DNA from 4 places in the Ruegeria sp. CDSB013 genome. Region 3 is predicted to be linked to each of the others. Evidence: riboswitches for the same ligand, from Rfam matches in the RefSeq annotation. Region 3 holds a riboswitch; each other region holds the start of a gene.
The links. Region 3 has a riboswitch for cobalamin ahead of AC2FJF_RS15150 (DUF1636 family protein). Riboswitches for the same ligand answer to the same signal wherever they lie in the genome.
Positions count from the first base shown of each region.

Region 1: linked by a shared signal. The riboswitch ahead of AC2FJF_RS23045 (metal ABC transporter ATP-binding protein) and the one ahead of AC2FJF_RS15150 (DUF1636 family protein) in region 3 are both predicted to bind cobalamin.
Region 2: linked by a shared signal. The riboswitch ahead of AC2FJF_RS08940 (DUF1636 family protein) and the one ahead of AC2FJF_RS15150 (DUF1636 family protein) in region 3 are both predicted to bind cobalamin.
Region 4: linked by a shared signal. The riboswitch ahead of AC2FJF_RS18125 (hypothetical protein) and the one ahead of AC2FJF_RS15150 (DUF1636 family protein) in region 3 are both predicted to bind cobalamin.

Region 1 is NZ_JBXWPA010000021.1:7,270-14,578, forward strand. It holds gene AC2FJF_RS23020 (TRAP transporter substrate-binding protein) at 10-1,026, opposite strand; gene AC2FJF_RS23025 (LysR family transcriptional regulator) at 1,197-2,108, shown strand; gene AC2FJF_RS23030 (hypothetical protein) at 2,295-2,537, shown strand; gene AC2FJF_RS23035 (metal ABC transporter solute-binding protein, Zn/Mn family) at 2,618-3,517, opposite strand; gene AC2FJF_RS23040 (metal ABC transporter permease) at 3,514-4,416, opposite strand; gene AC2FJF_RS23045 (metal ABC transporter ATP-binding protein) at 4,409-5,167, opposite strand; cobalamin riboswitch at 5,397-5,607, opposite strand; gene AC2FJF_RS23050 (acyltransferase family protein) at 5,916-7,309, shown strand, end outside.
Region 2 is NZ_JBXWPA010000004.1:131,291-138,599, forward strand. It holds gene AC2FJF_RS08930 (acetate/propionate family kinase) at 1-261, opposite strand, end outside; gene AC2FJF_RS08935 (bifunctional enoyl-CoA hydratase/phosphate acetyltransferase) at 254-1,648, opposite strand; cobalamin riboswitch at 1,842-2,049, shown strand; gene AC2FJF_RS08940 (DUF1636 family protein) at 2,151-2,507, shown strand; gene AC2FJF_RS08945 (ABC transporter ATP-binding protein) at 2,504-3,289, shown strand; gene AC2FJF_RS08950 (ABC transporter substrate-binding protein) at 3,300-4,250, shown strand; gene AC2FJF_RS08955 (FecCD family ABC transporter permease) at 4,252-5,265, shown strand; gene AC2FJF_RS08960 (ferredoxin-type protein NapF) at 5,415-5,930, shown strand; gene AC2FJF_RS08965 (chaperone NapD) at 5,927-6,220, shown strand; gene napA (nitrate reductase catalytic subunit NapA) at 6,217-7,309, shown strand, end outside.
Region 3 is NZ_JBXWPA010000008.1:197,162-204,470, reverse strand. It holds gene AC2FJF_RS15160 (hypothetical protein) at 97-1,053, shown strand; gene AC2FJF_RS15155 (hypothetical protein) at 1,295-1,465, opposite strand; cobalamin riboswitch at 2,036-2,245, shown strand; gene AC2FJF_RS15150 (DUF1636 family protein) at 2,329-2,718, shown strand; gene cobW (cobalamin biosynthesis protein CobW) at 2,715-3,770, shown strand; gene cobN (cobaltochelatase subunit CobN) at 3,774-7,067, shown strand; gene cobG (precorrin-3B synthase) at 7,064-7,309, shown strand, end outside.
Region 4 is NZ_JBXWPA010000011.1:144,116-151,424, forward strand. It holds gene AC2FJF_RS18115 (DNA polymerase III subunit gamma/tau) at 1-1,631, opposite strand, end outside; gene AC2FJF_RS18120 (protein-tyrosine phosphatase family protein) at 1,789-2,286, shown strand; gene AC2FJF_RS18125 (hypothetical protein) at 2,294-2,701, opposite strand; cobalamin riboswitch at 2,786-3,005, opposite strand; gene AC2FJF_RS18130 (alpha/beta hydrolase family protein) at 3,150-4,007, shown strand; gene rsgA (ribosome small subunit-dependent GTPase A) at 4,016-5,044, opposite strand; RNA gene ffs (signal recognition particle sRNA small type) at 5,203-5,301, opposite strand; gene AC2FJF_RS18145 (bifunctional 2',3'-cyclic-nucleotide 2'-phosphodiesterase/3'-nucleotidase) at 5,341-7,203, opposite strand.

The DNA.
Region 1 (7,309 bases), on a different contig from region 3:
CTTTGGCGATTATTGCTGGACGGGCTCGCGACCGATGGCCTCAAGGACCGTGTTCAGTTTTTCGACACCACCGATGGATTCGTAGAACTGCGGCCATACGGCACCGGTTGCCAGTTCGATGAACTCGGCTTCATCGTTCTCAGGATCGATGATTGCCATGCCTTTTTCGGTCAGCTCTTCTTTGATCGCAGCTTCAGAGTCACGCAGGAACTGCGCGGAAATCTGAGTTGCTTCCTGACCGGCTTCCAGAATGATCTTCTGATCTTCTTCGCTCAGACCCTGGAAAACAGATTCCGAAACGATCAGCGGTTCGATCGAGAAGATGTAACGCAGGTTGGTCACGTGGTTCTGGACCTCGTAGAACTTCATTGCGTTGATCGTCAGGTAAGGGTTGTCCTGACCGTCGACGACTTTGGTTTGCAGACCGGTGAAGGTCTCGGACCATGCCATCGGAGTCGGGTTGATGCCCCAGGACTTGTACGTTTCGATCATGATCTCGTTCTTGGGAACGCGGATGATCAGGTCCTGCAGGTCAGCAACCGAGCTGACGGGCTTTTTCGAGTTGGTCAGGCGGCGGAAACCTGTGTAGGTCCAGCCGATGATGCGCACACCTGCGTCACGAATGGTGTTTTCCACCAGTTCCTGACCGATCGGGCCTTGGGTCAGCTTTTCAGCATCTTCCAGGGACAGGATCACATAAGGCAGAGTGAACACACCAACCGAAGGCGAGAACGGCGTGATGTTGTTGATCGCCAGCAGCGACATGTCCAGCGTGCCGATTGCGGCCTCGTTGACGGTGTCCTGCTCGGAACCCAGCTGACCGTTCAGAAACAGTGTAGCTGTGTGTTCGCCACCCGATTTTTCTTCGAGTGCCTTAACGAAAGCCAATCCGAGGGCTTCTTGTGCGCTGCCCGCACTATCGCCAACAGCGATCTTAAAGTTTTTCGCGTCGGCTGCGCCCGCTACCATCAGGGCTGCGACCGAAACGGCAGCAGTCATGGTGCCAAGCTTTTTGATGAATGACATAGATGTCCTCCCAGTTTTATCATGTTTCGAGGTGCGCGCTGACCTGGGGAGAGATGGCCAGTCCGATTCTGCCTCGGCTTTTTCAGAGTAGCTTGTGAAATGTGTTTCTATGTTGCCTTTCTTTGCGCGATAGGTTTCATATATATCAAACCTTACGAATTGGGAGCAAAATGGTTGCCTCACGCATCGGCGACAGCGACATCCGATTGCTGCGCGTTTTCAAGACGGTTGTGGAAAGTGGTGGACTGTCTGCAGCCGAAGTTGAGCTGAATATCGGCAAATCGACGATTTCCAAACATATTACCGACCTGGAACTGCGATTGGGCTTAAAACTGTGCACACGCGGGCCTGCGGGGTTTGCCTTAACAGAAGACGGCGCAAAAGTGCTGCAGGCAGCAGATCACCTGCTTGTGTCCGTGTCGCAATTTCGAAACGAGGTCAGCGAGATCAAGGAACAGTTGGGGGGAACGATCCGCATTTCGCTGTTTGATCAATGTGCATCAAACCCGGATTCCCGGCTTGCCCGCGCCATTCATCGGTTCAACGAAGCCGCCCCCTCGGTTCAGATCGAATTGTCTCTTGAGCCGCCAAACGTGATCGAAACCATGGTTATCAGCGGTCAGCTCGACATCGGAATTATTGCGCTGCATCGCCCTTCGACAAGTCTGAACTATGCGCCGTTATATGGCGAGAACATGTTCCTGTATTGCGGCCGGGAACACCCCCTGTTCGAAATACCGGACCGGGAACTCAGGACCAGTGACCTACTCAGGTACAATTATGTTGGGCTCAGCGTGAACTCTCCGAACCTCATTGTCGGTCAGCAACTGGGCTTTCAACGTTCAGCAAAAGTTCAAAGCGAGCAGGCGCTGGCCATACTTATCCTGTCGGGGCGATACATAGGTTATTTGCCTGATCATCTTGCGCAGGATTTTGTGGACCAGGAAAAAATGCGGATGGTGTTGCCAGGCGAAACGCAATATCGAACCCGGTTTGCTGCAGTGACCAGAAAGCAACCTGAACCGACGCGGGTGACCAAACTGTTTCTGGAAGTATTGCAGAGCGAACATTCGAAACCCTGACAACTTCTCGGTCGACACAATGCATGCCGGTTGTGGTCGAAGCGAAGCTTTTCACTTCCTATCAGCACTGAAACGCAAGGTTGGGGTCGCGTTTTTTGTACCGCCAAATACTTGTGACTTTCCGCCACATCACTAGCGTTCGCCTTCCTCTCACTTACATGTGCGGCATCAAAATGAGGCGGACACATGATAGACGACGACCCCCAACCCGCAGGGTATTATAACACGCACGACATATGGACCTTGGACCCCACGCCTGCGGACCAGTTGGTCTATGACGCCTTTGCCTCGGGCGTTGTCGATCTTTTGCAGGTGTTGGATGACAACAAGACGATGATGTCACGGGACGTTTACGCAAGATTTTTCGCCTCGCTATTGGATCTTTCCCGTACTTTGGGAGAATACGAAGACGGCTGGAAGCCGGACTAAGCGACGTTTTCCCAAAACCCAGTGTTCCAAAGCACCGTATGAGGCGGCGGATCAAGCACCGCCTCGTGCCTGAAGACCAATTAGCTTGCGGTTGCGTTCCCAAGTGTATTCAGCAGAGTGTTCAGATTGTGCTGGAACATCGCAAGGTAGCTGGTGGCAGGGCTACCCCGTTCCGACAAGGCGTCCGAGAACAGCCGTCCACCAATCACGATTCCGGTTTCATCCGAGATCTGCTGAATCAAAGTGGGGCTTGTGATGTTTTCAACAAACAACGCGGCAGCACCATCCGCCTTCAGTTGGTCAATCAGAACAGCAAGATCCTTGGCTGATGGCTCTGCTTCGGTGTCGATGCCAACCGGCGCAAGGAAAGTCAGGCCGTAGGCGTCTGCCAAATATCCAAATGCGTCATGTGCGGTCACAACCGTGCGGCGATTGGCGGGCAGACCTGCCAGCTTTGCCTTGGTTTCTACATCCAGCGCCTCAAGCTGCGCGATATAGACCGCGGCATTGGCAGCGATTTCTTCGGCGTGCTCGGGCATCGCCTCTGTCATCACGTCGGCGACATTGGTCACGTAAATCATGCCATTCGACAGCGAATTCCAGGCGTGGGGGTCGATTTTGCCCTCGACTGTGACAGGCGTGATGCCGTCGGTGGCAACGTGCACGGTTGCGTCAGTGCCCGATTCAGCGATTAGGGTATCGGACCATGTCTCAAAGCCCAGACCGTTGACAAAGATGATATCCGCCCGGGCAACGGCCTTCGCATCTGCAACCGAAGGCTGATACACATGCGCATCCGCATCCGGGCCCACGATTGTCGTAACCGTGGCCAGATCGCCCACGACCTCTTCGACCATGTCGCCGAGGATCGAAAAGCTAGCGACGATCTTGACGTTGTCTTCTGCCGCAACGGCCGGCAATGCAGCCAAAGCAAACGACACAGAGGCAATGCCGGCGTAGAGTGACTTTACAAGAGTCATTGTGCTCTCTCTTCTTGTTGAATTTGGGCAATGGGGATGTCTTTGGAAACAGACGGTTTGCGCATCCGTCTGCCAAAACCAAGGGGACCGAAAATAGCCGAGAACAGAAAGAACCCACCGGCAACCAAAACGATCGCCGGGCCGGACGGCGTGTCCGGGAACAAGTAGGACAGGGTCAGGCCGATCCAGCAACTGGACAAGGCAAACACAAAGCCCAGGACCAGTTGCCCGGTGATCGTACTGGCCCAATAGCGCGCCGCAGTTGCGGGCAGGATCATCAAGCCAACGGCCATCAACGTTCCCAGTGTTTTGAACGCGGCCAGCAGGTTCAGAACCAACAGCAGCATAAAACCCTGATCTACCAACCACGGTCGGCGCGTCTGCGTTTCGAAGAAAACCGGATCACAGGTGCTGACAATCAGCGGACGAAGCAGAACGGCGAATGCCAACAATGTTACCGTCGCCACCCCTCCGACAAGGATCATCGACGCGTCGTCGATCCCAAGGATTGATCCGAACAGGAAGCTTTTTAATGGGACTGCGGACCCTGCTGCAGACAGAATAAAGATACCCACCGCCAGTGCGATCAGATACAGCGAGGCAAGGCTGGCATCGCTGCGCAGGATCGTCCGGCGTGCGAGAAAGGCGGTCAAAATGGCGACGCCAACACCCGCGATAAGCCCTCCGACCAGCAGTGACATGACTGACAAGCCCGCCGTGACAAAGCCGATGACGATGCCCGGGGTAATCGCGTGGGCCATGGCCTCACCAGCCAGCGATAGGCGACGCAGAACAAGAAATGCCCCCACCGGCGCGACCGAAGCCGACAAAACCGTGGTTGCCACAAAAGCGCGACGCATGAAGGCAAAGCTCCACATTTCGACGATCAGGTCATACATTGGCGTGCTCCGCTGTTGAATGGGTGCCACGGAACATCCAGGACGCCTGACTTTCCGAGAGGTATCCTTGTGCAACCAGCCGGTCTGGTGTCAGAACGTCATTCACCGGTCCATGGGTCGCCTCTTGCCCGCCCAAAAGCAGCGCGTGGCTGCAATAGTCCAGTACCGAGGAAAGATCGTGCACCACCAAAACCACCGCGCGCCCCTCATCGCGCCATCGGCGTATAATCGACAGCAGATGCGCCTCAGTACTTTGGTCGACGGCGGCAAACGGTTCATCCAGCAGGATCAGCGGCGCGTCCTGCATGATAACCCGTGCGAACAGCGCGCGCTGCAGTTGCCCGCCCGATAGCATATGCAGAGGCCGGTCAGCGATATCCAGTACCCCGGCCTCATCCAGCGCGGCGGCCATCCGGTCACGTGCCGCGGCGTCCAGCCCGGTACGATAACCAAACCCGCGCCAAGCACCCATCGCGGCAAGATCCCTCACACGGATGGGAAATCGGCGGTCGAACTCGGTCATCTGCGCCAGGTACCCGATGTCACCAGGACGGCCCTGCGGCCAAGTCAAACTGCCCGAAAGCGGATCCATCAAGCCCAGCAGCATCTTTACAAATGTGCTCTTGCCCGACCCGTTCGCACCAAGAACGGCCAGGGTTGTCCCGGACGCGATATCCATGGAGAGGCGGTGAAACAATGTCAGGTCGCGGTAGCCCAACGTCAGATCTCGGATTTGTAAAACGGCCGACATCAAATCACCGCGTAAATCGCGAGCCACAAGATCGCCGACAGCGCCAGAGCCCCCGTGACCAGCACCGGAACACTAAATTCCGTCAAGCACTTACCCCTTTGGGTGTCAGCTTTTTGCAATGACAACGGCAACGCCTCCTGTGTTCGGACAGGGGCAAAGCGAGCGCAAGTTCGTGCACGGTACGGACCGCTTGAAACATTGTCATCTCCCTCTGGGACACCCCGCCCAGGTTCATAAATTTCGGATGGCAGGTCTCCTGACTTGCGGGTCAAAGCTATCCCGATCCTTCCCAGGCTATTGCCCAGTGGACGATCTCGGGTCGCTCGCCGCCTACAGTTGCGGGGGCAGTCACGGAATTGGTCTTTTCACAGAACCGCACCGTATTCCCTTTTATCCCTGACCGCAGAATACAGTCGGGAACCATCACGTGGACCAAATACGAATTGATTTGATTCGACAAGAGCGCGAACCAATCGGTGATGGCAATTTGTACCAGGCTCCAATCAGCCAAAAAAATTCTACGATAAGGGTGCTAGCAATGGCAGTGACTTCGCGGGGCTCACTCAGAAGTTTTCAGCCTGGGTCTTGCAACGACCGGAACGCATAAACCTGCCAATACTTTGTTCGATTGGCTGCGGCGGCTCAAAGTTCCTCGACACACTCTTGACGACAGATGCGCTTCGAAAGCTCACAGGCCCGAGCACAAAATACAAGAGTGGGTTTTGATTAAATGCTGTAACGGAAAGAAATTGATGGCCTTCGCAGCATTGCAGTTTTACCAGTGGTTCTTTTTCATTCCGGCATAAGCCTGTTCAGTGGAGGTTTTTTAGGCGTAGACGTTTTCTTCGTTATCAGCGGATATCTAATAACCTCTATTATCCTTGATGATCTTGGAAAAAATAGCTTCTTTCTTTTGAAGTTCTACGAGCGTCGGGCCCGACGGATCTTGCCTGCCCTGAGTGTCGTCGTACTGGTGTGTATTCCTATCGCTTGGTTTACCATGCTGCCCGATCCACTGGAAAACTTCGGCCAGAGTGTCGTGGCCACGATGTTCTCTCTGAATAATGTTCTTCTCACGCTAACAAGTGGATACTGGGACCTCGCGTCCGAGTTCAAACCTCTGGTTCACGCATGGAGCCTGGCAGTTGAAGAACAGTTTTACATAGTTTTTCCGCTTTTGCTTATGGCCCTGTACCCGGTACTTAAACACAGAACGGATCTGCTGGTTTGGGCTATCATCGGGTCCAGTTTCCTGGCGAGCGTACTGTTGGTTCAAACCCACCCGGAGAGCACATTTTATCTTCTGCATACACGCGCCTGGGAACTCGGATTCGGTGCATTGGGGGCCTGTTGGGAAAATAGGCGCAAGGTTAGAGCGAGCAACAGTCTTTCGCTACTTGGCCTTATTGCGGTGATTGCATCTATGGTGATCTTTGACGGGACCATGCAACACCCGTCATACCTGACAGCCGTTCCGGTCGTCGGGTCTTTGCTCGTTCTCCTCTATGCAAAGGAAGGCACTTTTGTCGCCAAACTGCCGAGCATCAGAATTCTGGTTGGCATTGGCCTGATCAGCTACAGCCTGTATCTCTGGCACCAACCAATTTTCGCATTTGCGCGCATTGCTAGCTTTGAAGAACCCAGCCCGTATTTTCTTGCCAGCTTGATACCATTTGCATTCCTTTTGCCCTATCTGACCTGGCGTTTTGTCGAACAACCGTTCCGCAACAAAAACGCGATCTCTCTTTCACGCCTTGTTGTTTCGTGCACCGCAGTGACCGCAACGCTGTGTGCTGTTGGGCTTTCGCTGTATCTCGGACAAGGCTTCCCTACACGCGTTTTCGACACGGATCGAGAGGTCGCAGCGGGGATGCACATTGGGTATAATCACCGCATCAGCCAGTACGACGCAGAAAAGTTTGATACGAACAGCGGCATCAACATTTTGATTGTCGGGAACAGTCAGGCCCGTGATTTTGCGAATATTCTCATTGAGATGGGCATAATGAAGGATGCAAATCTAATTTATCGCGACGCACTCAATGTTTGCGAGCCCAGGCTTTGGGACGATGACACAAAATCTTTGATACAAAATGCTGACGCGACTTTCTTGCCAATCGTCAACCTTTCCGGCGCTTGCAA
Region 2 (7,309 bases), on a different contig from region 3:
GGCCCGGACGTGAATGTCCGGCAGGTATTCGCGGGTAAGTTCAAGAAACGCATTGATGGCCTCGTCATGTGTTTTGGCTCCAGACAACTGACGGTCGACAGACCGCCCCCCTGCTGATTGGGCCAACAAGCGTGGTGCATCCCCCAACCGCTCGATCTGACCGCGCCAGCGCATACTGGGACGTCGGTCCTCGACCAGTTCGTAAAGCGCGAATTTCAACGAGGACGACCCGGCATTCAGTGCCAAAACATGTTCAGCCATGGATTTTGCCTTCATTCGCAATTGCATGCAGCGCCGCGACAGCACAAGACGCCAGCCGCGAAGCATCATCATCTGCCCGAGATGTCAGGATAATCGGTGCCGCAGCACCTATCACGACGCCGGCAGCCTCGGCATGCGAGATATATGTCAGCTGTTTGGCTACCATGTTGCCGGCTTCGATATTCGGAACAACCAGAATGTCTGCGACCCCCGCGACCGGTGAGGTGATGCCTTTTGTCCGCGCGGCGTTCAGATCAACCGCATTGTCCATGGCCAAGGGGCCATCGACCAGCCCGCCGGTGATCTGTCCACGCTCGGCCATTTTCGACAACAGCGCCGCATCGACAGACGACGGTAAATGCGGGTTGATGGTCTCAACCGCCGACAAGACGCCAACCTTGGGCATCTCGATGCCAATAGAATGCGCAAGATGGATGGCGTTTTGAACGATATCGGCCTTGGTTTCGAGATCCGGTGCGATATTCACCGCCGCATCGGTAACCATGATGGGCCGGGACATGCCCGGCACGTCCATAACGAACACATGCGACAAGCGTCGCCCGGTCCTCAGGCCGTTTTCGCGGCGAAGAACGGCGCGTAAAAGGACATCTGTGTGCAAGTGACCTTTCATCAGCATCCGGGCCTTGCCTTCGACGACCAGATCGACGGCGCGACGAGCAGCCACATCGTGGCCTTTGGCTTGGATAATTTCAATTCCGGCCAAATCCGCTCCAAGCTGGGCGGCAGCGGCGGTGATTTTGTCCGGGTCGCCCACCAAAATCGGCGTAATGATGCTGTTTTCCAACGCCAGCAACGCCCCGCCCAGCGAATTTGGCTCCTCTGGCGCAACGATCGCTGTGGGCATCGGGTCCAGAGGACGTGCCTTTTCCAACAAAGCGTCGAAGTGCCGGTGACGTTGAACGATCAGTCCCGGCATCTCAACCGAGTCGAAGGTCAAATGCCGCGACGGTGGTGTGACCTGTACGGTACCGCTCAGGATCAATGCGTTATCCCCGACCCGGCGCACCTCGGCGGAACAGGTCAGGTCGCCGTCTTCACGCTTTTCGGTAACAGCCACAAAGGCGGTCAGTTCTTCGCCCGCCATAACCGGAGCATGAAAACTCAGGTCCGCCCGACGTGTTTGCGTACCGGCCCCCGGTAAGATGTTTCCAATGACTGCAGCCACCAGACCCGCGGGCCACAAGGCGGGCGCGACAGCCTCGGGGTGTCCATCTCCATCTCCGTCATAGGCCGCCAGATTCAGCGGGTTGTGGTCACCCGAAGCCGAGGCAAACGCGTACAAGTCGTCCACGGTGCACAATCGGGTGACCTGCGCCTTGTCGCCTACCTTCAGTTGAGAATAGGTTCTGTTTTCTTGAATTTTCATCTCAACCGGCTTTGTTTACGAATGCGTGTTCGTCGTTTTAAACATTGGATGTGCGGCCCTTCCGGAACCAGAACATATCCACCTTTGTCCCTACATTTCTGCGACGCAGCGTAGTCAGATCGTTGGCAAATGACAAATGACCTCTGTGCGTGGGGCGCTGAGTATTATCGCTTGACCCAAAATCGGAACTCGGGCAAGCATCACCCACGATGGTTCCCTATGGTTCGCCAAGGGATGAAAAGGGAATACGGTGAGGTTGCCAACAAGCGCCAAGTCCGTGACTGCCCCCGCAACTGTAAGCGGTGAGCGACGCCAAATACCCACTGACCCCAAATGGGTCGGGAAGGATGGCCAAGCCACGACCCGCAAGTCAGGAGACCTACCATCCGATGTTCAACCAACCCGGGGCGGGGCGTCCTGGAAGGAGGCTTTATGACACGTCTAAGACGTGATGACATGATTGGCACCTTCTGCCCGCGCTTGGCAACAGGCGGAGTGGGCTATGTCGATCAGTCCTGATCATTTCCTTCTGATTTGCGAGACCTGCGAGGGTTCTGACCGGGCGGATTCATTGCGCGCTGCGCTTGCAAGCAAGCTTCCATCCAGTTTTGACATCCAAAGCGTTTCCTGCATGGCCGGTTGCGGTCATCCCACAACCGTCGGGTTTCAGGCATTCGACAAAGCGCAGTACCTTTTCGGTGACATCCAATCGACTGAGGACGTGGATGCTTTGGCCGAATTTGCACATCAATACCATCGCAGCGCGGATGGGTGGACCAACGCAACGCAGCGCCCGCCTGCCCTTCTTGAAAAGACCCTGGCGCGCCTGCCCCGGCTGAAGCTGGAGACAAGCGCATGACCTGCGGAGCTTTCCTTGAGGCGCGCGGGCTGGAGTATTACGCCCTGAACGGCGACGTACTGCTGCAAAACATCAATTTCGAACTGAGTGAAGGGGCCACTCTGGCAATTGCCGGCCCAAACGGTGCGGGTAAGACAACGCTGCTGAATCTTTTGTGCGGCGGTGAAGAGATTGTGCTGGGGGACGTTTTGGTAAAGGGGCGCAGCCTTCGGCAGCTTTCGGCGATGGACCGCGCCCGAATGATCGCCGTGGTCAGTCAACAGGAATCGCCGGACGGGCGTTTGTTTCTGCGCGACTACGTGGCCCTTGGGCAAATCCCGATCCGCGCCGATCGATCTGCGGCTGAGCACGCCTTGGAATTGGACCGCATCCTGAAGCTTACCGGACTGGTTGCCCTCGCTGACAAGCGGATGGCCGTATTATCCGGGGGGGAACGCCAGCGCGCTCATATCGCAAGGGCGTTAGCGCAGAACCCGTCGCTGCTGTTTTTGGATGAGCCGACGAACCATCTGGACCCGGACGCCAAGGGACGCATGCTGTCGCTGGTGGCTCAGCTGGGCATTACGGTGGTCATGATCGTCCATGATCTGGTCATGATCCCGGAATTCGCGACCCATGTCGCGTTGATGAAATCCACACGCCTGACCGGTTTCGGCCCAGTGCACGAAGTGCTGACACCCGAAAGGGTCCGTGAAACGTTCGGTGTCGATTTTCTTAGCTTTCAGCATGAAGGCCGCATGATCCCGGCACTGGATATCCGAAGAACCACTACCTCAAACTAGGGAAAGTAACATGAACAAAACTCTCTGGTGCGCTGCACTGATCAGCGGCATTGCAAGTGCCGCAACAGCGCGCGAGATCACCGTCGACAATTGCGGCGAGCCGATGGTGTTTGAAACTCAACCCGAGCGGCTGGTCGTGCACGACATGAACATGACCGACATGGCTTTTGCACTGGGTTTGCAGGACAAGATCGTGGGCCTGACGGGCATCACCGGCTGGTACAAAACCAGCCCCGAGTTTGAAACCCTGCGCGGCGACATCCCGGAACTTGCGCCCAAGTATCCAACAGTAGAAAATCTGGTCGCTGTCGAACCCGACCTTTTCTTTGCGGGCTGGTACTATGGCATGAAGCCGGGCGGTGACGTGACCCCCGACACTCTTGCGCCGTTTGGCATCAAAACGATGATCCTGACCGAAAGCTGCGTACATCTGGATAAGGATCGCCCCGAAGCCAGCATGGACCTGCTGTTCACCGACGTTCTTCGCTTGGGCAAAGTCATGCGCGTTGAGGACAAGGCAGAAAAGCTTGTTTCCGGCTGGAAAGAGGAACTGTCCGAAATTGAAACACAGACAGCCGACCTGCCGAAACCCCGCGTTTTCCTGCTGGACGGCCCCGCCGATGCCCCGTTTACGGCTGGTAAGTTTGCCATTCCCGACGCGATGATTGCTGCCGCTGGCGGCGAGAACGTCACCCATGATATGGACACCAGCTGGGGTCGTTCCTCGTGGGAGGCTGTTGCCGCTTCGAACCCGGAATTCCTGGTTTTACTTGATTATCAAACTGGAAATGGCGCCGCAGATACCTTCAAGTTCCTGCAGGACCATCCCGTGATGTCTCAGACGGATGCGGTCAGGAACGAACGCTGGATTGGTCTGCGCTACGAAGAACTGACACCCGGACCGGCAAATATCGAAGCAATTTCGAAAATGGCCAAAGCCATGCACCCGGGCCTGAACTGATATGGGCCGTCTTGGCCTTACACTCTTGCTGGGGGCGGCTGTATTGGCCGCCCTTTTGCTGACCTCGACTATCTACGGAACCACATCCATTCCGGCCTCTGACGCGCTAGCCGGTGTCTTGTTGGGCACAGGATTGATGGACGGAGAGATGTCTCCGCTCCACCGCATCGTGTTTGACCTGCGCTTACCACGCGCGCTGTTTGCCGCGGTGATCGGTGCCGGATTGGGCGTCGTTGGCGTTGTCCTGCAAACCACCACACGCAACGATCTGGCGGACCCGTTTCTGTTCGGACTGTCCTCTGGCGCTGCGGCGGGAGCTGTCTTTGTCATTACAGTAACCGGAGATGTGCTGGGCTTTTGGACCCTGCCACTGGCCGCGTTTTTCGGAGGGCTTGTCGCATCAGGCATTGTGCTGGCTTTAGTTCATGGGCTGCGCACAAGCGCGCCCGAAAAACTGATCCTTGCAGGGCTTGCAGTTTCGTTTTTGTTTTCAGCCATTACCAATTATCTCATTTTCGCGGGCGACAGCCGTGCGGCCCATTCGGTAATATTCTGGATGCTTGGGGGTCTGGGTCTTGCCCGGTGGGAGACATTCCCGCTTGTCTGCGCCGGTTTAGTATTGATCCTCGCCTATGCGATGTACCGCAGCCGCTGGCTTGATGCGCTGCTGACTGGTGATTTGACCGCCGCCACCCTGGGTGTGCCCGTTCAGGGCTTGCGGTTCCGAATGTTCTTCGTGGCCGCTCTTGCGACTGCTGTGTTTGTCTCCGTTGCGGGCGTGATCGGTTTTGTCGGCTTGATGGTTCCCCACATCGCGCGCGGTATCGCAGGGCCATTGCACAGCCAGCTTGTGCCTACCGCCGCCATTGTTGGGGCAGCGTTGCTTACAGGTTCGGATATCCTGAGTCGTCTGTTGCTTGCCCCGCAAGAGCTGCCTGTTGGTATTGTCACGACATCGCTGGGATCGGTTTTTGTCTTTCTTCTGTTGATCCGAACCGCTCGACCTCGGCGCTGATCGCCAAAGGTCGCATAGGTGCAAAAGTTAAAGTTTCCCAAATGACTAATAATAATCGGGCAAAATGACCTAAATCAAAAAAGACCCCCACAGATCACGGTATGCGATACACTCGATTACAGGAATCGAGTGTAGCCAGGTCGCATGCAATGCAACAATTGACCAGCCGACGCGCGTTTCTAAGCGCCAAAATTAGACCAGAGGACGGCAATATCGCCAGACCTCCGGGCTCGGTTGAGCTGTGCTTTGTTGAAACATGCAGCAAATGTGGTGATTGCGCAGATACTTGCCCCGAAGATGCGATCGTCATCGGGACAGACGGATACCCCCTGTTCAAGCCAACTGACACTCCCTGCACCTTCTGCGGTGACTGCGCCCGGATTTGTCCAACCGAAGCGTTATCGATTGACCGTCTGCCAGATTGGCCATGGCGCGCCGCGCTGACAGCGGACACCTGCCTATCCATGAACGGCGTGAGTTGCCGCATCTGCCAGGACAACTGCGATCAGGGCGCCATCCGTTTCAAACTGATGACCGCTGGCCGCGCAGAGCCCGTGCTTGACCTTGATACATGCAATGGGTGCGGGATTTGCCCAAGTTTATGTCCCGCCGATGCCATTGCGCTTAAACGCCAATCTCAACCACAAATGGAAACTACTCAATGAACATCTGCGGTTGTCTTGCCCATGTCGCACCTGATCACACAAGCGCAGCAGCGCGGGTGATGAGGGACACACCGGGTATCGAAATTCACGCCGAAACAGACGATGGGCGATTTGTTGTCGTTGTCGAAGACACGCCATCACGCCTTGCGTCCGAGATCATCATGGATCTGCACCAGATCCCGGGCGTCATCTCACTGACACTGACTTATCACCATTTCGAGGATCCTGCGGACGCCCGTCCGCAGCCCGATGCCCCAAGCCCAACCCCCAGCCGGAGGCCCACGCAATGACACATTCTGAATCCCGTCGGACTTTTCTCAAGGCCTCTGCGGCCGCAGCAACGGCGTCTGCCGCTGGTATTCCGCTGGCAGCCGGTCAAGCCAATGCCCAAGCCGGAGCGCCGGACATCCGCTGGGACAAGGCGGCCTGTCGGTTCTGTGGTACAGGCTGCTCTGTTCTGGTTGGCACCAAAGAAGGTCGCGTCGTTGCGACGCAAGGCGACCCCGACGCGCCCGTGAACCGAGGGTTGAACTGTATCAAGGGCTATTTCCTATCCAAGATTATGTACGGCAAGGATCGACTGACCACGCCTTTGCTGCGCAAGACCAACGGCGAATACGACAAAAACGGTGAGTTCGAGCCGGTCAGCTGGGACGAAGCGTTCGATGTCATGGCCGCAAAATGGAAAGAAGCGCTGGTCAAGAAAGGCCCGACCAGTGTCGGTATGTTTGGTTCCGGGCAATGGACGGTTTGGGAAGGCTATGCGGCCTCCAAACTGATGAAAGCCGGGTTCCGGTCCAACAACATCGACCCCAACGCCCGGCACTGCATGGCCTCGGCCGTCGTAGGTTTTATGCGAACCTTCGGCATTGATGAGCCGATGGGGTGTTATGACGACTTTGAGCACGCGGACACCTTCGTGCTGTGGGGCTCGAACATGGCTGAGATGCACCCGATCCTGTGGTCGCGCCTGACGGACACGCGCCTGACCAAGCCGGGATGTGAGGTGCATGTGCTGTCCACTTTCGAACACCGCTCGTTCGAACTGGCGGACAACGGCATTGTTTTTGAACCGCAAACCGATTTGGCGATCCTGAACTACATCGCCAACTACATCATTCAAAATGGCGCGGTAAACGAAGACTTCGTCAAAAAACACGTTAACATCACCAAAACCGCCACCGATATCGGCTATGGCCTGCGCGACACCAACGCGCTGCAGCAAGAAGCCGAAAATCCGAACTCGGGCAAGATGGATCCGATCAGCTTCGAAGAATACGCCGAAGCCGTCGCGCCCTACACGCTGGAATATACCTCTGAACTGTCTGGCGTCCCTGCAGACAAGCTGGAGAAACTGGCCCAGCAATATGCCGACCCGA
Region 3 (7,309 bases):
CCAGAAGACGCCCGAGAGCGGCGCCCTAGTAGTCAATTTTATAGTTCATGTCGGAAAGTCTTCGATGCGATATCAACAAAACTAGCTAGGTTTCGAATGCCCAAAGAAGATTTTGCGAGTTTCATTGCCAAGCATCGCTTTAAACCACACGATCTTTTTGCATCCGTCTCAAAGGGTGTTACCACACAGGAGTTTCAATTAGCGAAGTGTTTCTCTCAAGTCGACCTACTGAGATGGGACTTTGGAGACGGTCAGCTCGCCGAGTTAAACCGAGCGCTGACGGTCGCAACATATATTGCAGAAAGCAGCACGGATCATCCAGAGGGTTTCGCCGCATACACTTCAAAGCTGCAAGAGGAATCGTGGAATTACGCATTGCGCTTTTCCCCTTACCATAAAGTTCATACCGCACTGGAGAACTTAGAAAGGGTGCATGCCGCAATGCTGGAAGCAAGCCTTGGTTTGAATGCGGCTACGGCAGGGATGGACACCGTTCTTGAGTTCAAGCGCTCAGATAACTCTGCGTATGCTCGAGAACAATCTAAGGCAACATCCAATCTTTTAACATTCTCTGCGCTTTATGCTTCATACGTAGATGTTTGCAGACGTATCCGAAAATACACCAAGCTGGAAAACAGTGAATCTTACACCCGGGGAATTGGAAGGGTAATCGGGAAGAACTCCGGCGCGCATAGTTTTGCCATGGGTCTAAGGAACTTTATTCTACATCATCATTTGGTGGAGCCTGGCATAACCATTTCGATGGGGGAAAGTCGCACGGTGCGACTGCTACTCGATTCAAACGCTTTGCTTTTCGCAGGTTTCAAGTGGAAAGCGGACGCTCGAGAATACATCCGTTCGGACAAAAAGCTGGATGCACTGAAAACGACCACCACTGTAGTCAAAGACGTTGCTAGACTTGTAAGGTTCCATCGGAAGATCGCAGAGAAACGACTACCGGAGGAAAAGTTCGCTCACGACACTTACCTTCACGAACGAACCAGGTTTAGACACCTCCAGAACGCGACGTTCGATCCGGGAGCAATTGTCTAACGGCGCTCAACTGTTTTAGCACGCGTTGTAAGCCCCAGCATTATGTCGGTGGCTCTAGACAGCTCCATTCCGGATGAAGAATTACGTATACAACTGACTACTCTGGCAAACCGGCATCAGAATCTTTCAAATGAAAAATGGCAGTTGTTGCCGACGAAATCGTGCAGCTATTGAAGCAGCGTTTAAGGTATCCGAACACCGGCTCATATCTTGACGGGCGGAAGGTCGAGTGACGGCGCATTCAGGCTGCGACGCGCCTGAAAGCAATCAGCGTTGCTGTGATCATTGCACCAAAATCCACTTGAACCAAAAATCGAGCATCATCCTTGATGGCGTTAAGCCAATGAACAATTTCAACCAACAATCCCGCAACATTCGCAAGCCCACGTACCGATAAAATCTCACTAAACAATTGTTATTTATTAAGAAATTTAATTCCTTTACGCAAGTTCGAAATTGGTACTCGCCTCCACTTCTTTTCAAACACTTAGCTTTCTGCGCTGCTTTCGCAAATCCGGGCGTATACACTTGGGTATCATGTTCCTACTGGCTTCTGGAACAGCATAACCGTCGCCGTTGATGTCCGGGGTTAAATGTCGAAGCGGTTTGAAAGTAATGCCACACGTGCCAAATCTTTTCCCGCGAACAAACGGCGCGACGCACAATGCGACAGTGGTAGAGGGATGTGCTTTGTCTTTGTCGCGCCTTTGCCCGCTTCCTTAATATTGCCCAAAGGTTCGCACAGAACGCGATTGCCCAAGGCGCGCCTGTTGCGATTGCCGGTCCAGCGATTCCGTTTACACAACCGCACTACCTGATTGCCAAGCCCGGAAGCGCTCAATCATCCGCGGCTGCGGGGCTGTTTTGCTCCTGGCTTCGTGATCGGATCGCATCGGATGCCGCTGACTGACTTCGGCTGGTCGCTTTTCTGACTTAACCGGTTTTCAATCCTCAGTCGTGCTTGACAAGCCCCCTGCCCGTGCCGCATGTCGCATGCGTTGGTGTCCATCCTCGGATGGATGAAAAGGGAATGTGCCAGCGATGTCATCGCCAAGCACAGCCGCCCCCGCGACCGTGACCGGAGAGGGTGCCCAAAGCCACTGGCCCAATAGGCCGGGAAGGCGGGACATCCGACAGGGCAAACGCTCTGACATCCGCAAGCCGGGAGACCTGCCAGCACCCGAAGTTGAAACCGGGCGGGGTGTTCCGGTGTCGGGTCCATGTCGCACACGTGGCCCGCATGAAACCCCGTCCCCCGTACAAAGGATTAGGGGGATGAGAGACGTGACCGAGACCGCACCAGTCGAATTGCTGGTCTGCACGACATGCCGCCGTGGGTTGCCCATCGAAGATGACGCTCAGCGACCCGGCACTTTGCTGCACACAGCGCTTGAACAGGCGGGCTTGCCTGACGGCGTGGACCTGAAGCCGGTGGAATGCCTGTCGAATTGTGATCAGGGATGTTCGATCGTTTTGCGTGGTGGCCCGTCCCGATGGACCTTCGTCTATGAAAACCTCGACGAGGCCGACCATGTCGAGACCATCGTCGAAGGCGTCACCAAATATCTGGCCGCTGAAGACGGTCTGGTGAAATGGCGTGAGCGCCCCGAGCATTTCCGCAAAAACTGTGCGGCCCGCATTCCCCCGATTGGAGCCCTGAAATGAGCAATCTTGAAAAACTTCCCGTCACCGTGATCACCGGCTTTCTGGGCTCGGGCAAGACCACGCTGGTCAAGCACCTGATGCAGAACCCGCAGGGCAAGCGTCTGGCTGTGGTCGTCAATGAATTTGGCGATGTTGGCGTCGATGGCGATATCCTGAAATCCTGCGCCATTCCGGATTGCCCGGCGGAAAACATCATGGAACTGGCCAATGGCTGCATCTGCTGCACCGTAGCCGATGACTTCATTCCGACCATCGAGGCACTGATGGCGCTGGAGCCGCGCCCCGATCACATTCTGATTGAAACCTCTGGTCTGGCGCTGCCGAAGCCGCTGCTGAAGGCGTTCGACTGGCCGGATATCCGTTCTAAGATCACCGTTGACGGTGTGATCGCTCTGGCCGATGCCGAGGCCGTCGCCGCCGGGCGCTTCGCTCCGAATGTCGAAGCCGTGGACGCCCAGCGCCTGGCTGACGACTCGATCGACCACGAAACGCCCCTGTCAGAGGTGTTCGAGGATCAGATCTCGTGCGCCGACATCATCCTGCTGACAAAACCCGATCTGGCGGGCGCCGAAGGTGTGGCGAAAGCCAAAGAAGTCATCGCCGCCGAAGCTCCGCGTCCGCTGCCAGTGGTCGAAGTCGCCGAAGGTGCCGTAGACGTGCGCGTCGTGCTGGGGCTGGAAGCGGCCGCCGAGGATGACATGGATGCCCGTCCGTCGCATCACGATGGCCATCACGACCACGAACACGACGATTTCGAAAGCATCATCGTCGAGTTACCTGAACAGACCGACCCGGCCCAACTGGTCGCCAATATCGAACGTCTGGCCAATGAGCTGAACATCCTGCGCGTCAAAGGCTATGCCGCCGTTCAGGGCAAACCCATGCGTCTGCTGGTGCAGGCCGTTGGTGCCCGCGTACGTCACCAGTATGACCGCCCGTGGGAACCCGGTGAAGAGCGCCGTTCGCGTCTGGTGGTCATCGCCGAACACGACGACATCAAAGAGGCCGCGATCCGCGATATCCTCGTGGGCGTGACCGAGGCCGCCGAGTAAGCCATGCACGTCGTCTTCCGCGAAAGCCACGGGCTCGAGGAAACCGAGACCCCGACCGATCTGGGCCAAAGTCCGGCGGATCTGGTGGTGCTGTCCTTTTCGGACAGTGACCTTGGTGCTTTCGCGGCGGGCTGGCATCGCGGTGGCGGGGCCGAAGGGCGAATGCCGACAATGCGGCTGGCCAACCTGACAGCACTGAAACACCCGTTGTCCGTCGACACTTATGTCGAGCAAACGCTCGAGGGCGCCAAGGGCATTCTGATCCGTTTGATCGGCGGCGTGCCTTACTGGTCCTATGGCTTGCAGCAAGTTCTGGCGCTGGCGCAATCCAAGGGGATCGCACTGGCCGTCCTACCTGCCGATGGGCGTGAGGATACGCGGCTGGATGATTACTCCACCCTGCCCGTCTCAACCCTGCGGCGGCTTGCGCATCTGTGTGACACCGGCGGCGAAGTCGCGGCGCAAGCGGCCTTGGCACAAATGGCGCTGGCGGCTGGGCTTTATGCCGGGCCGGTGATGGGCGCAAAGACCTTGCCAAAGTGCGGTGCGTGGTGCCCGGATCGTGGCGTAATCCCGGTCGAAACAGCATTCTCGAGCGACGCGAGGCGTATCCTCGTGACCTTCTACCGGGCTTATCTGACATCTGCAGACACCGCCCCGGTCGCAGCCCTGATCCGCCGATTGCGGGAACGCGGGTTCGAAGCAGTAGGCATGTTCGCCCCCTCGCTAAAAGCACCTGCCGCCGCCGATTGGCTGCGCGGGAACATCGCCGCCATTAAACCGTCGGCCATTATCAACGCCACTTCCTTCTCGGGCAAAGGCGCATCGGGTACATCGCCGCTGGACGCTGCCGATGTTCCGGTGTTTCAGGTTGCTCTCGCAACGTCCCGCCGCAAAGCCTGGGCCGAGGCGGAACGCGGTCTTTCGCCCGCTGATTTGGCTATGCACGTTGTCCTGCCTGAAGTGGACGGGCGAATTTCTGCAGGCATTGCCTCGTTCAAGGAACCGGGCAAGCGTGACCCGCATCTGGAGTATTCACGTTTTGCCCACCGGGCTGAACCGGAACGGATCGAGGCCATCATCGACCGTGTCGTCGGCTGGCTGAACCTGAACGACAAGCCCAAATGGGATCAGGTGCCCGCCTTGGTGCTGTCCACCTATCCCGGCAAGGATTGGCAGATGGCCCATGCGGTGGGCCTCGATGCTTTGGCCTCGGCCGAGGCGATGCTGGCCGACCTGCAAGGCGAAGGGTATGACACCGCTCCTGCCCAGCCGATTTCTGATACGTTGTTGGACGCGCGGATTACGTGGTCGCTTGGCGAATATCTGACTGCGCTAGCAGAATTGCCGGAACAACTGCGCGCAGACCTCGAAATCGTCTGGGGCAAGCCCGAGGATGATCCGGCCTTTGCAGATGGCGCGTTCCACTTCACCGCCCTGCGCCGCGGCAAGGCGTTGGTCGCGTTGCAACCTGAACGCGGCACGCCCGAGTTGCGTGATGACGATTATCATGACCTGTCGCGTACCCCGCGCCACAGCTACGTGGCCTTCTACCTTTGGCTGCGCAAAGGTCTTAGTGCGGATGCGCTGATCCATATCGGCGCGCACGGCACGCTGGAATGGCTGCCCGGCAAGTCGGTCGCGCTGTCCAACGAATGCTGGCCCGAAGCGCTGATCGGCGACCTGCCTGTCATTTACCCCTTCATCGTCAACGACCCTGGCGAGGCCGCGCAGGCCAAGCGCCGGATCGGGGCGGTCACGCTGGGTCATGTCCCACCGCCGATGAGAGAAAGCGGTACCCCGGATCGGATGGTTCGGCTGGAATCGCTGCTGGACGAATTCTCGAACGCTGATGGCTTGGACCCCAAACGTCGCGACCGCCTGCAAGAAGATATCCGGGACGAAGCGCAAGCCATCGGGCTGGAGAGCGACCTTGGCCTCGATCAGGCCACCTGCATCGCCGAGGCGATCACTCGCATCGACCGTTTCGTCTGTGACATCAAAGAAAGCCAGTTCGGCGACGGGTTGCATATCTTTGGACGTGTGCCCGAAGCCACCGCCAATTTTGACACGGCTCCTTCTGCCCATGCCGAACGCCGGGCATTGATCGACGCGCTGGCTGGCAAACGGATCGAGGCAGGCCCGTCCGGGTCCCCCTATCGCGGGCGGTCAGACGTGCTGCCCACCGGGCGCAATCTGTATACCACCGATCCGCGCTCAGTCCCCACCCGTGCAGCCTATACCCAAGGCGTCAAGCTGGCAGAAGAATTGGTGCGGCGACACCTGCAGGAAGAGGGCGATTATCCCAAGGGGCTGATCGTTGATCTCTGGGGTTCAGCCACGATGCGCACGGCGGGCGAAGAGTTTGCCATGGCGCTGCACTTGCTGGGCGTCAAACCCGTTTGGGACAAAGGGGCCGAGCGGGTGTCGGGCATCGAAGTGCTGCCCATCACTGACCTCAGCCGCCCGCGTCTGGACGTGACGTTGCGTGTCTCAGGCTTGTTCCGCGATGTGTTCCCGACCCTTTCGGCGCTTTATGGTCAAGCTGTTCGCGCGTTGTCGGAACGCGATGAAGCGCCAGACTGGAACCCATATGCCGGGCAGGCCCCGGCAGCGCGCGTCTTTGGCCCGGCACCGGGCAGCTATGGCGTGAACATGACCCAGCTGTCCGAAATCTATACGGATGAGGCCCGCGCGCAGGCGGGTAAGGCATGGCTTGAGGCCAGTTCTTTCGCTTTGGAAGGCGAACACATCACACAGGATATGGACGGCATTACCCAACGGGTCACGAATGCCGACAGTTTCGTACACCTGCAGGATCTGACCGAAACCGACCTTTTGTTGGCCAACGACTATGCCACCCATGAGGCCGGATTCGCCGCCGCCAAGAAAGTCACCGGTGGTACGGCGCAGCTATACCATCTGGACAACACCAACCCGGATAACCCGCGCGCCCGAACGCTGCCTGAAGAAATCAGCCGCGTCGTGCACGCCCGCGCTGCCAATCCCGGTTGGATCGCAGGTATGCAAAGGCATGGGTTCCGGGGCGCTGCGGAAATCGCGGCGACGCTGGATCACATGGCCTCTTTCGCGCATCTGTCAGGCACGGTCGCGCCGCATCTGTTCGACCTCTATCACGACGCCACTTTGGGCGACGTTGAGGTCGATACTTTTTTGCAAGAGGCCAACCCACGCGCGTATCAGGCGATGCAGGACCGGTTCCGCGCCTTGCTGGACGCGGGCCTTTGGAACACGCGCCGAAACTCGATCCGGGCGGATCTGGAGGGGTTGGGATGAGCGCCCCGGTCGTTCAGGGATGGTGCCCCGGCGCGCACCGGCCGATGATGTCGGGCGATGGCCTGGTTGTTCGGGTGCGCCCGCGTTTGGCCCGGCTTGGCAGCGCTCAGATGATTGGTCTGTGCGAGTTGGCCGAGCGATTTGGCAATGGTACGATCGACCTGACCAACCGCGCCAATTTACAGCTGCGCGGGGTAAAAGAAGACGATCATCAGGCATTGCTGGCCGAACTGGCCGCACTG
Region 4 (7,309 bases), on a different contig from region 3:
AGAACGGCTTGAACCAGTGGGTGTTGTTCGGCCTGCGCTTTCAACGCCAGATCAGCCGCGTCTCGAACCTCGGCGATTGTTGCCGCGTCCCCGTCGGCCACGATTGAGACGGCCCATCGGTTTCCGGTCCAGCGTTGCAAGGCTGAACCAAGCCTTTGCGCCAGATCGGTCGGCGCTTTGTCCGTTGGCGTGAACTCGATCCGTCCCGGGGAATACGAGACGAGACGCACGCCGTTTTCGACCTCAACCAACAGTTTTACGTCCCGGTTGGTACGGATCAACTCGACTACGTGTTCGAAGGTTGGATAGCGTGCCAGCGCGGTCTGGATGTCCTGGGCAAGCGCTGCGGTGGGTGCCCCTGCCGGCCCGCGCTGGGCCGAGAGATGCGTAGAGGATGTCGCCTGCGTAGGTGCATGAGTTGGCACAGCCACACCACCGCCAGGTCCCCCGCTTGGTGGGGGGGGAGGTGCATCCTGTAGTCGTTTGATAAGTTCTTCGGGGCTTGGTAAATCGGCCACATGGGTCAGACGAATGATTGCCATTTCGGCGGCCATCATCGCGTTGGGTGCTGCGGAGACCTCCTCCAGCGCTTTCAGCAACATCTGCCACATGCGCGTCAACACCCGCATTGGCAGCGCCTCGGCCATCTGTTGACCACGCGCACGTTCATCCGGTGAGACGGTGGGGTCATCGGCGGCATCGGGCGTGATTTTGACCACGGAAACCCAATGGGTGATCTCGGCCAGATCGCGCAGAACGGCCAGCGGATCGGCCCCTTCGGCATACTGGCCGCTCAACTCGGTCAATGCTCCAGCCGCATCACCGCGCAGGATCATGTCCATCAGATCCAGCACGCGCCCGCGATCTGCAAGGCCCAGCATTGCCCGAACCTGATCGACGCTGGTTTCCCCGGCACCATGTGAAATCGCTTGATCCAACAGCGATGTTGCATCGCGGGCAGACCCTTCGGCCGCGCGCGTGATCAAAGCAAGCGCGTCTTCTGCGATCTGCGCATTCTCAGCCGCTGCGATCTTGTTGAGAAGGCCAATCATGTCTTCGGGTTCGATCCGGCGCAGGTCAAACCGCTGGCATCGTGACAGCACTGTCACTGGAACTTTGCGAATCTCGGTCGTCGCAAAGATGAATTTTACGTGCTCGGGCGGTTCTTCAAGCGTTTTGAGCAGGGCATTGAAGGCGCTGGTCGACAGCATGTGAACTTCGTCGATGATATAGATCTTGTAGCGCGCACTGGCGGCACGATATCGGACACTGTCGATAATCTCGCGAATGTCGTTCACACCGGTCCGGCTGGCGGCGTCCATCTCCATCACGTCGACATGGCGTCCTTCCATGATGGCAATGCAATGCTCGCACTGGCCACAAGGTTCGGTCGTTGGTTTGCCTTCACCATCGGGACCGATGCAGTTCATACCTTTGGCGATAATCCGGGCAGTGGTGGTTTTACCTGTACCGCGAATGCCGGTCATGATGAAGGCTTGCGCGATCCGATCCGCTTCGAACGCATTTTTTAGCGTGCGCACCATTGCGTCCTGTCCAACCAGATCTGCAAAGGTTTCGGGGCGGTACTTGCGGGCAAGAACCTGATAGGCGGGGCTGGGCGTTTCGGTCATGTCTGCTCTGTCAGATTCGTGTCAGAAATGTAGCGTAGAGACCCGGGCCGCTCGCGTCCACAGCAGGCTTCGTGGAATTTCGGTTTGGACTGCGTCTGTAAGCGGGATAAACCGGCTGTCAAAACCTGGTAAGCCGGTGGCAGTAGGAGCATAAGCTTTGGCAAAATTTGCAATCTACGCACTGCCTGTTGGCTCAGGCACTTTGGCGTTGTCCCCCTTGCCTGGCGGCGGCGGCGGGTATGTGGATGATCTGAGGGTGATACAGGACTGGAACCCTGATCTGGTGATTTCAATGACCACTGAGGCCGAGATGCAGCAGGTCGGTGCAGGCAGTTTTGGTAGAGACGTTCAAAGCAGACCCGCGACCTGGGTGCATCTTCCGATCGAGGATTTTGGCACGCCGCCCCTGCCAATCGAAACTCTTTGGCCTCAAGCCAGCGCAGCCGCCCGGCAGGTGCTGTCCGAGGGTGGACGCGTGCTGGTGCATTGCCGGGGCGGTTGTGGGCGGTCGGGGATGGTCGCGCTTAGGCTCATGGTGGAAAGCGGTGAAGACCCAAACCACGCGCTAATCCGGTTACGCTTGGCTCGACCCTGCGCGGTGGAAACGGATGAGCAGATGGCCTGGGCCATGAAGCCGACCCAGAGCGATCGGTGAAGCAAAATCAGGCTGTTGCTTGCTGCACGATGTGCTGTGACGGTCGCGGCGCAAGTGCCGATGCCTCGAGCATTGCGCAAGGCAAGGCGGTCAATACACCTGTTGGCAGAGTGGCGAATTCAGGGCTGAACATCATATCGGCGTAGTCGTCCAACATATCTGCCGAGTCGTCTGCGTTCGCGCCGCAATAGACCCTGATCCGGGACGGGCTAGCGCGAAACCGAGCCGTGCAGCCCTCGCCGCAATGGGTCAGTTCGCTGGAACCGTCCACCTCAAATTCGCTGGTCGTCATTGGTTGTGCTGTTGCCATCGCCTCGGCCAAGGCCCGAGCCATTTGTGCCAATGCGGGGCAGGTTTTCCCCGTTTTCTGGCACAGGGTGGCGGTGAACTCGTGGGTCGTTGTCTTCCAGATCATAATGCGCCCTCCGCGCGGTGAGCGGGGGACGTGGAACAGGTGTTTCAGTCAACTGAAGACCTGCCCGGACACCCCGCCCGAGTTTCGGTTTTTACTTTGATGGCAGGTCTCCTGACTTGCGGGTCATTGCTTTGCCGACCTTCCCAGCCTTTCGGCCAGTGGTTTTTCGGCATTGCTTACCGCTTACAGTTGCGGGGGCAGTCGCGGCCTTGGTCCGTTCCGGCATTGCCGGGCTGGACCGCACCGAGTTCCCTTTTCATCCCGCCCCAATATAAGGACGAGAACCATCACCTCATCGCTAGCGGTTGTAGGTGGCTTGAGTCAAGCGGGCTGTTTTCCATCGTTCAAGTGGACGCTTGGTCACTTTGAAAATCTGTTGACTCTAGTCGCGCAAAAGCGCCGATATGCCATATGTGAACCGAATAGTTCAGATGCTTGCGAGGGCACCATGTTGGACAACACTCCGGTCGTTTTGACCGAAGATTTCACGTTTTCTGCCGGAGAGGCCGAACTGTCGGCACGGCTGTATATGCCTGCCTCGGCACCTGATGTGGCGGTTGTAGTCCATGCAGCCACAGGCGTACCGCGCGACTATTACCAGCATTTTGCGCGGTGGCTGGTGGAAGAACAGGGTATGGCCTGTCTGACCTATGACTATCGCGATTTTGGCCACTCTCTAAAGGGGCGTCTGCGCGATTCGCAGGCCACGATGGCCGATTGGGCGTTGATCGACATGCCCGCTGCCCGCACTGAAATGCGGCGCAGGTTTCCTGTCGCGCAACAGTGGAGCATTGGCCATTCGGTGGGTGGAATGCTGGGGCCAATTCAGCCCGATATTGAGCAGATCGACCGGATGATCTGTGTCTGTTCAGGTTTGGTGACGGTATCCGACCACCCCTGGCCGTATCGCGCACTGGCGACAATGTTCTGGTATGCCCACCCGCCATTGCTGGTTAAGGCATTGGGATACCTGCCGGGAAAGGCACTTGGGTTCGGCTCGGACCTTCCGGCACGTGTCTACTGGCAGTGGCGCAAATGGTGCACCGCTGCGCTGAGCTACGTGCCGGATATCGGCAAAAGCCTTCCAGACGCCCGTTGGGCTGCGTCGGAAACACCCGTCGATCTGTTCACAATGGACGATGATCAGGTGGTGCCCCCGAACGCGGTTTGGCGCCTGGCCGATCTTTACGGTCCCAAAGCCCGCCGGCATCAGTTGTCGCCGAAAGACTTTGGATTGGCCGGGGTCGGTCACATCGGCGCATTTGCGCGCCGAAATGCGGCCATATGGCCCCGGTTAATCGCCTGAGCCGGTACTTACAGCTTTTTTCGGGATTTCTTGTCCTGCATCACCGATCGTACCATCTTACCAAAGGCCTTGTCGCGCGCACGAGACTGCGCCACGGTTTCCGAGTTCCTCTCATCCTCGCGCCGCAGCTTTCGCCAGCGCTCTAACCGCTCAGCGTCCAGTGTTCCGTTGGAAATCGCATCCTGCACGGCGCAGCTCGGCTCGGCCTGATGCTGACAATCGGAAAAGCGGCAGGTCTGAGCCAATTCAAGAATGTCGGAAAAGACCTCATCGACGCCATCTTGTGCATCCAGCAACCGCAAAGCCCGCATGCCGGGTGTATCGATCAACCAGCCTCCGTTCTGCATCGGATGCAACGCGCGGGCAGTTGTCGTGTGCCGCCCGCGCGCGTCGTCCTCGCGAATGCCGGAGGTTGCCTCATCCAGGCCCGTCATGGCGTTGACCAATGTTGTCTTGCCGACACCGGATGAGCCGACCAGTGCAGCGGTCTGCCCGGTGGGGCACCAGGACAGAACTTGCTGAACGTCCATGGCATCCAAAGCATTGATTGCCAGCACGGTCAGAAACGGAGACAGCGACACGGCCGCTTTGGAGTATTTATCAGGATCGGTGCAGGTATCGGCCTTGGTTAGTATGACGACCGGATAGCACCCGGCCTGATGTGCCAAAGCCAAATACCGTTCCAGCCGGGCCAGATTGAAGTCGGCATTGCAGGAACTGACGATGAACAGCACATCCACATTGGCGGCGATCAACTGGGCCTCGGCCCCAGTTCCGGCGGCGCGGCGTTTCAAAAGGCTGCGGCGTTCCAGCAGCTGTTGAACGCGGTTATGATCATCCGCCAATACCCAGTCGCCGACGGCGAAGTCGCCCGTCGGCTGGGCCAGGGTGAGCAGAGGTGTTTCACCGTTGATGTTTGCACCGATCAGACGATCACGGTGAACGGCTGTGATGCGAAAGGGAACGCACGAAGGATTGGCCGCATGTTGGGCGGCAAAGTGTGAGGACCATCCCAGGTCCGAAAGTGTAAAGGACATTGTTCTGCATGTGTTCAGGTACAGCAAGCCGTCTGGATGGCGGTCGCGCAATCAGCGGTGATGTGTTCAGGCAGGTGTGAGGGTCGGCCTCAGAAACGCTCTGCCCAAAGGGTTTTTGCTACAATCATAAAAGCCCTCCTGTGGCTAGCGGTTCAAGTAAGTGAGAGGTTGGACATCGACCCAAGCGGGGCTCGTTGTGGCTGCTTCCTTCCGGACCTGACCAGGTTGGCGAGGCGCTCGCCCGCGCCAACCTCTCGAAAATCGATATAGGGAAGACACGCAGAAATGACAACCCGTCACAGTGTGAGTTGAATGCGCAAAAACCCTTCGGCATCCGTGCCAGCCAGCTTTGCGCTAAACTCTGCGATGTCCGCGAGGTGACACTGTGCCTTTGGACCGGTCTTCAACAGGACAGAGGACCCCGGCATGGGCGCAAAACGGAATGGGCAGGGACCTTGTTCCAGCGATTCTGTGGGCATTGCACCGGTCAGGTAGCCCTTCAATGCGTGTTGGATCGGCAAGGCTGGAACGTTGATGACTTCGGCGTCTTGTATGAACGGAAAATGTCCACCGCCGCTGGCGCGGTAATTGTTCAGTGCAACGACAAAGCGGTGTTCGGCCGTCACCGCGTGGCCTTGGAAACGAAGATCTGAGATGCGCCGGTATGCCGGATTTACCAGTCGCCCTTCCGCATCGAACCGAGGCGGTACGCTGAGGTCGATCACGTAGCTTAGCCCGAACAGAACATCGAAATTGTGTCCGGCTCGATCAGGATTGACCAATTCAGTTTGCGCGCCGGGTTTCACCTGATTGAAAACGCCCGCAGACATTTCAAGCCAATCTCTGATGTGCTCTCCTGACACCGCGACCGAACGAAGTTCGTTTGGAAAGATGTTCAGATCGGCCACGTGGCGCATGCGCATTACGCCCGCAGGAATGTCCGAGTAAAAGCGAGGCCCGGCGCGACCACCGAATTTCGAAGGCGCTACGGCAGACAGCAATGGTGTCGCTTCATGGGGTGTGCCCTTCAGGATCTGGCGCACGGTCGAAGCCTGTGCTGCGGCCACCATCGCAAGCCCTCGATCCTTGGCGCAAAAGCTGAAATAGCTGTGCAGGCTCTGATCCGTATGCCCAATCGGTTCCGCGGCCCGTTTTCGTGTTGCGGAATGCACATCTGAAAACATCGCTACCAACAGCGGGTCTTCGGCCGCCGGGTCAGCACCTGAGACCGGGCGCAGTTCAGTGCGATGAGCCGCGACCGACCAACCCTTTTCCGTCGTGGCAGTCAGCGTCAGATCAATCACGCCAAGATGAGATCCGGCAGATCCCGGCATGACAACAGGTGTGCCATGCACCATACCGCCAGTGGCATCGACGTGTTCCAGCCCAGCGTGTGACTTCCCCGGCAGGGTCAGATGCGTGTGCCCGGCGATGATGGCGTCAATGCCCTCAATCGCGGCAAGGGGGATTATCGCGTTTTCAAGATCGGGCGCGGGGTCGACGTACCCCAGCCCTGTATGGGCTAGCGCGATGATCACGTCGCAGCCGTGGGATCGAAGCTCTGACACTTTAATGCGCGCGCAGGTCAGAATGTCGTCTATCCGGACGTCATTACCCAGCCGATGAGATTCCCATTTCCGGGTCTGCGGCGGAACCACCGAGAAGACGCCGACGGTTAGCGAGGCTTGGTGCCCCGCGACCTCAACCCGGCGGGTTAGAACTGCCTGATCCTGCCAGACTTCGTTGGCGCCCGGGCGATGAACATTGCTGCAAACCACCGGGCAGGGGGCCTGTGAAAGTATGCGATCCAGTATGTTCCCTTCGAACCCGAAATCATGATTGCCTAACCCGATCGCATCATACTCTAGCGCGCCAAGGGCCTGCATCAGCGCATGCGGCTTATCAGTTTGCTCGGCGGCCAGGTCCCCAACCGGAGTTCCCTGCAGCGAATCGCCATTGTCAAAAAGTAACACAACCGAGCCTTCCGCCTGCGCCTCAGTTCGGGCTTCACGGATCAGGCTGGCGGTTCGAGCCAGGCCGATTGTGGGTTCAGGGGTGTCAGAATAGTAATCAAAACCCCTCAAGTTCATATGAAGATCCGTGGTGGCCAGTATTCGGATCTGCACGGTCTGCGATGGCAGAGAAGGGGAAGGTTTCAAATTTCTACTTTTGGCAGTTTTGTCTTAGTTATTTTCAACAAAAAGATTAATCACAGTGAATTGCAAGGCTTAGCTGTGTTCATTCGATGGCGACCTGTGATTTTGG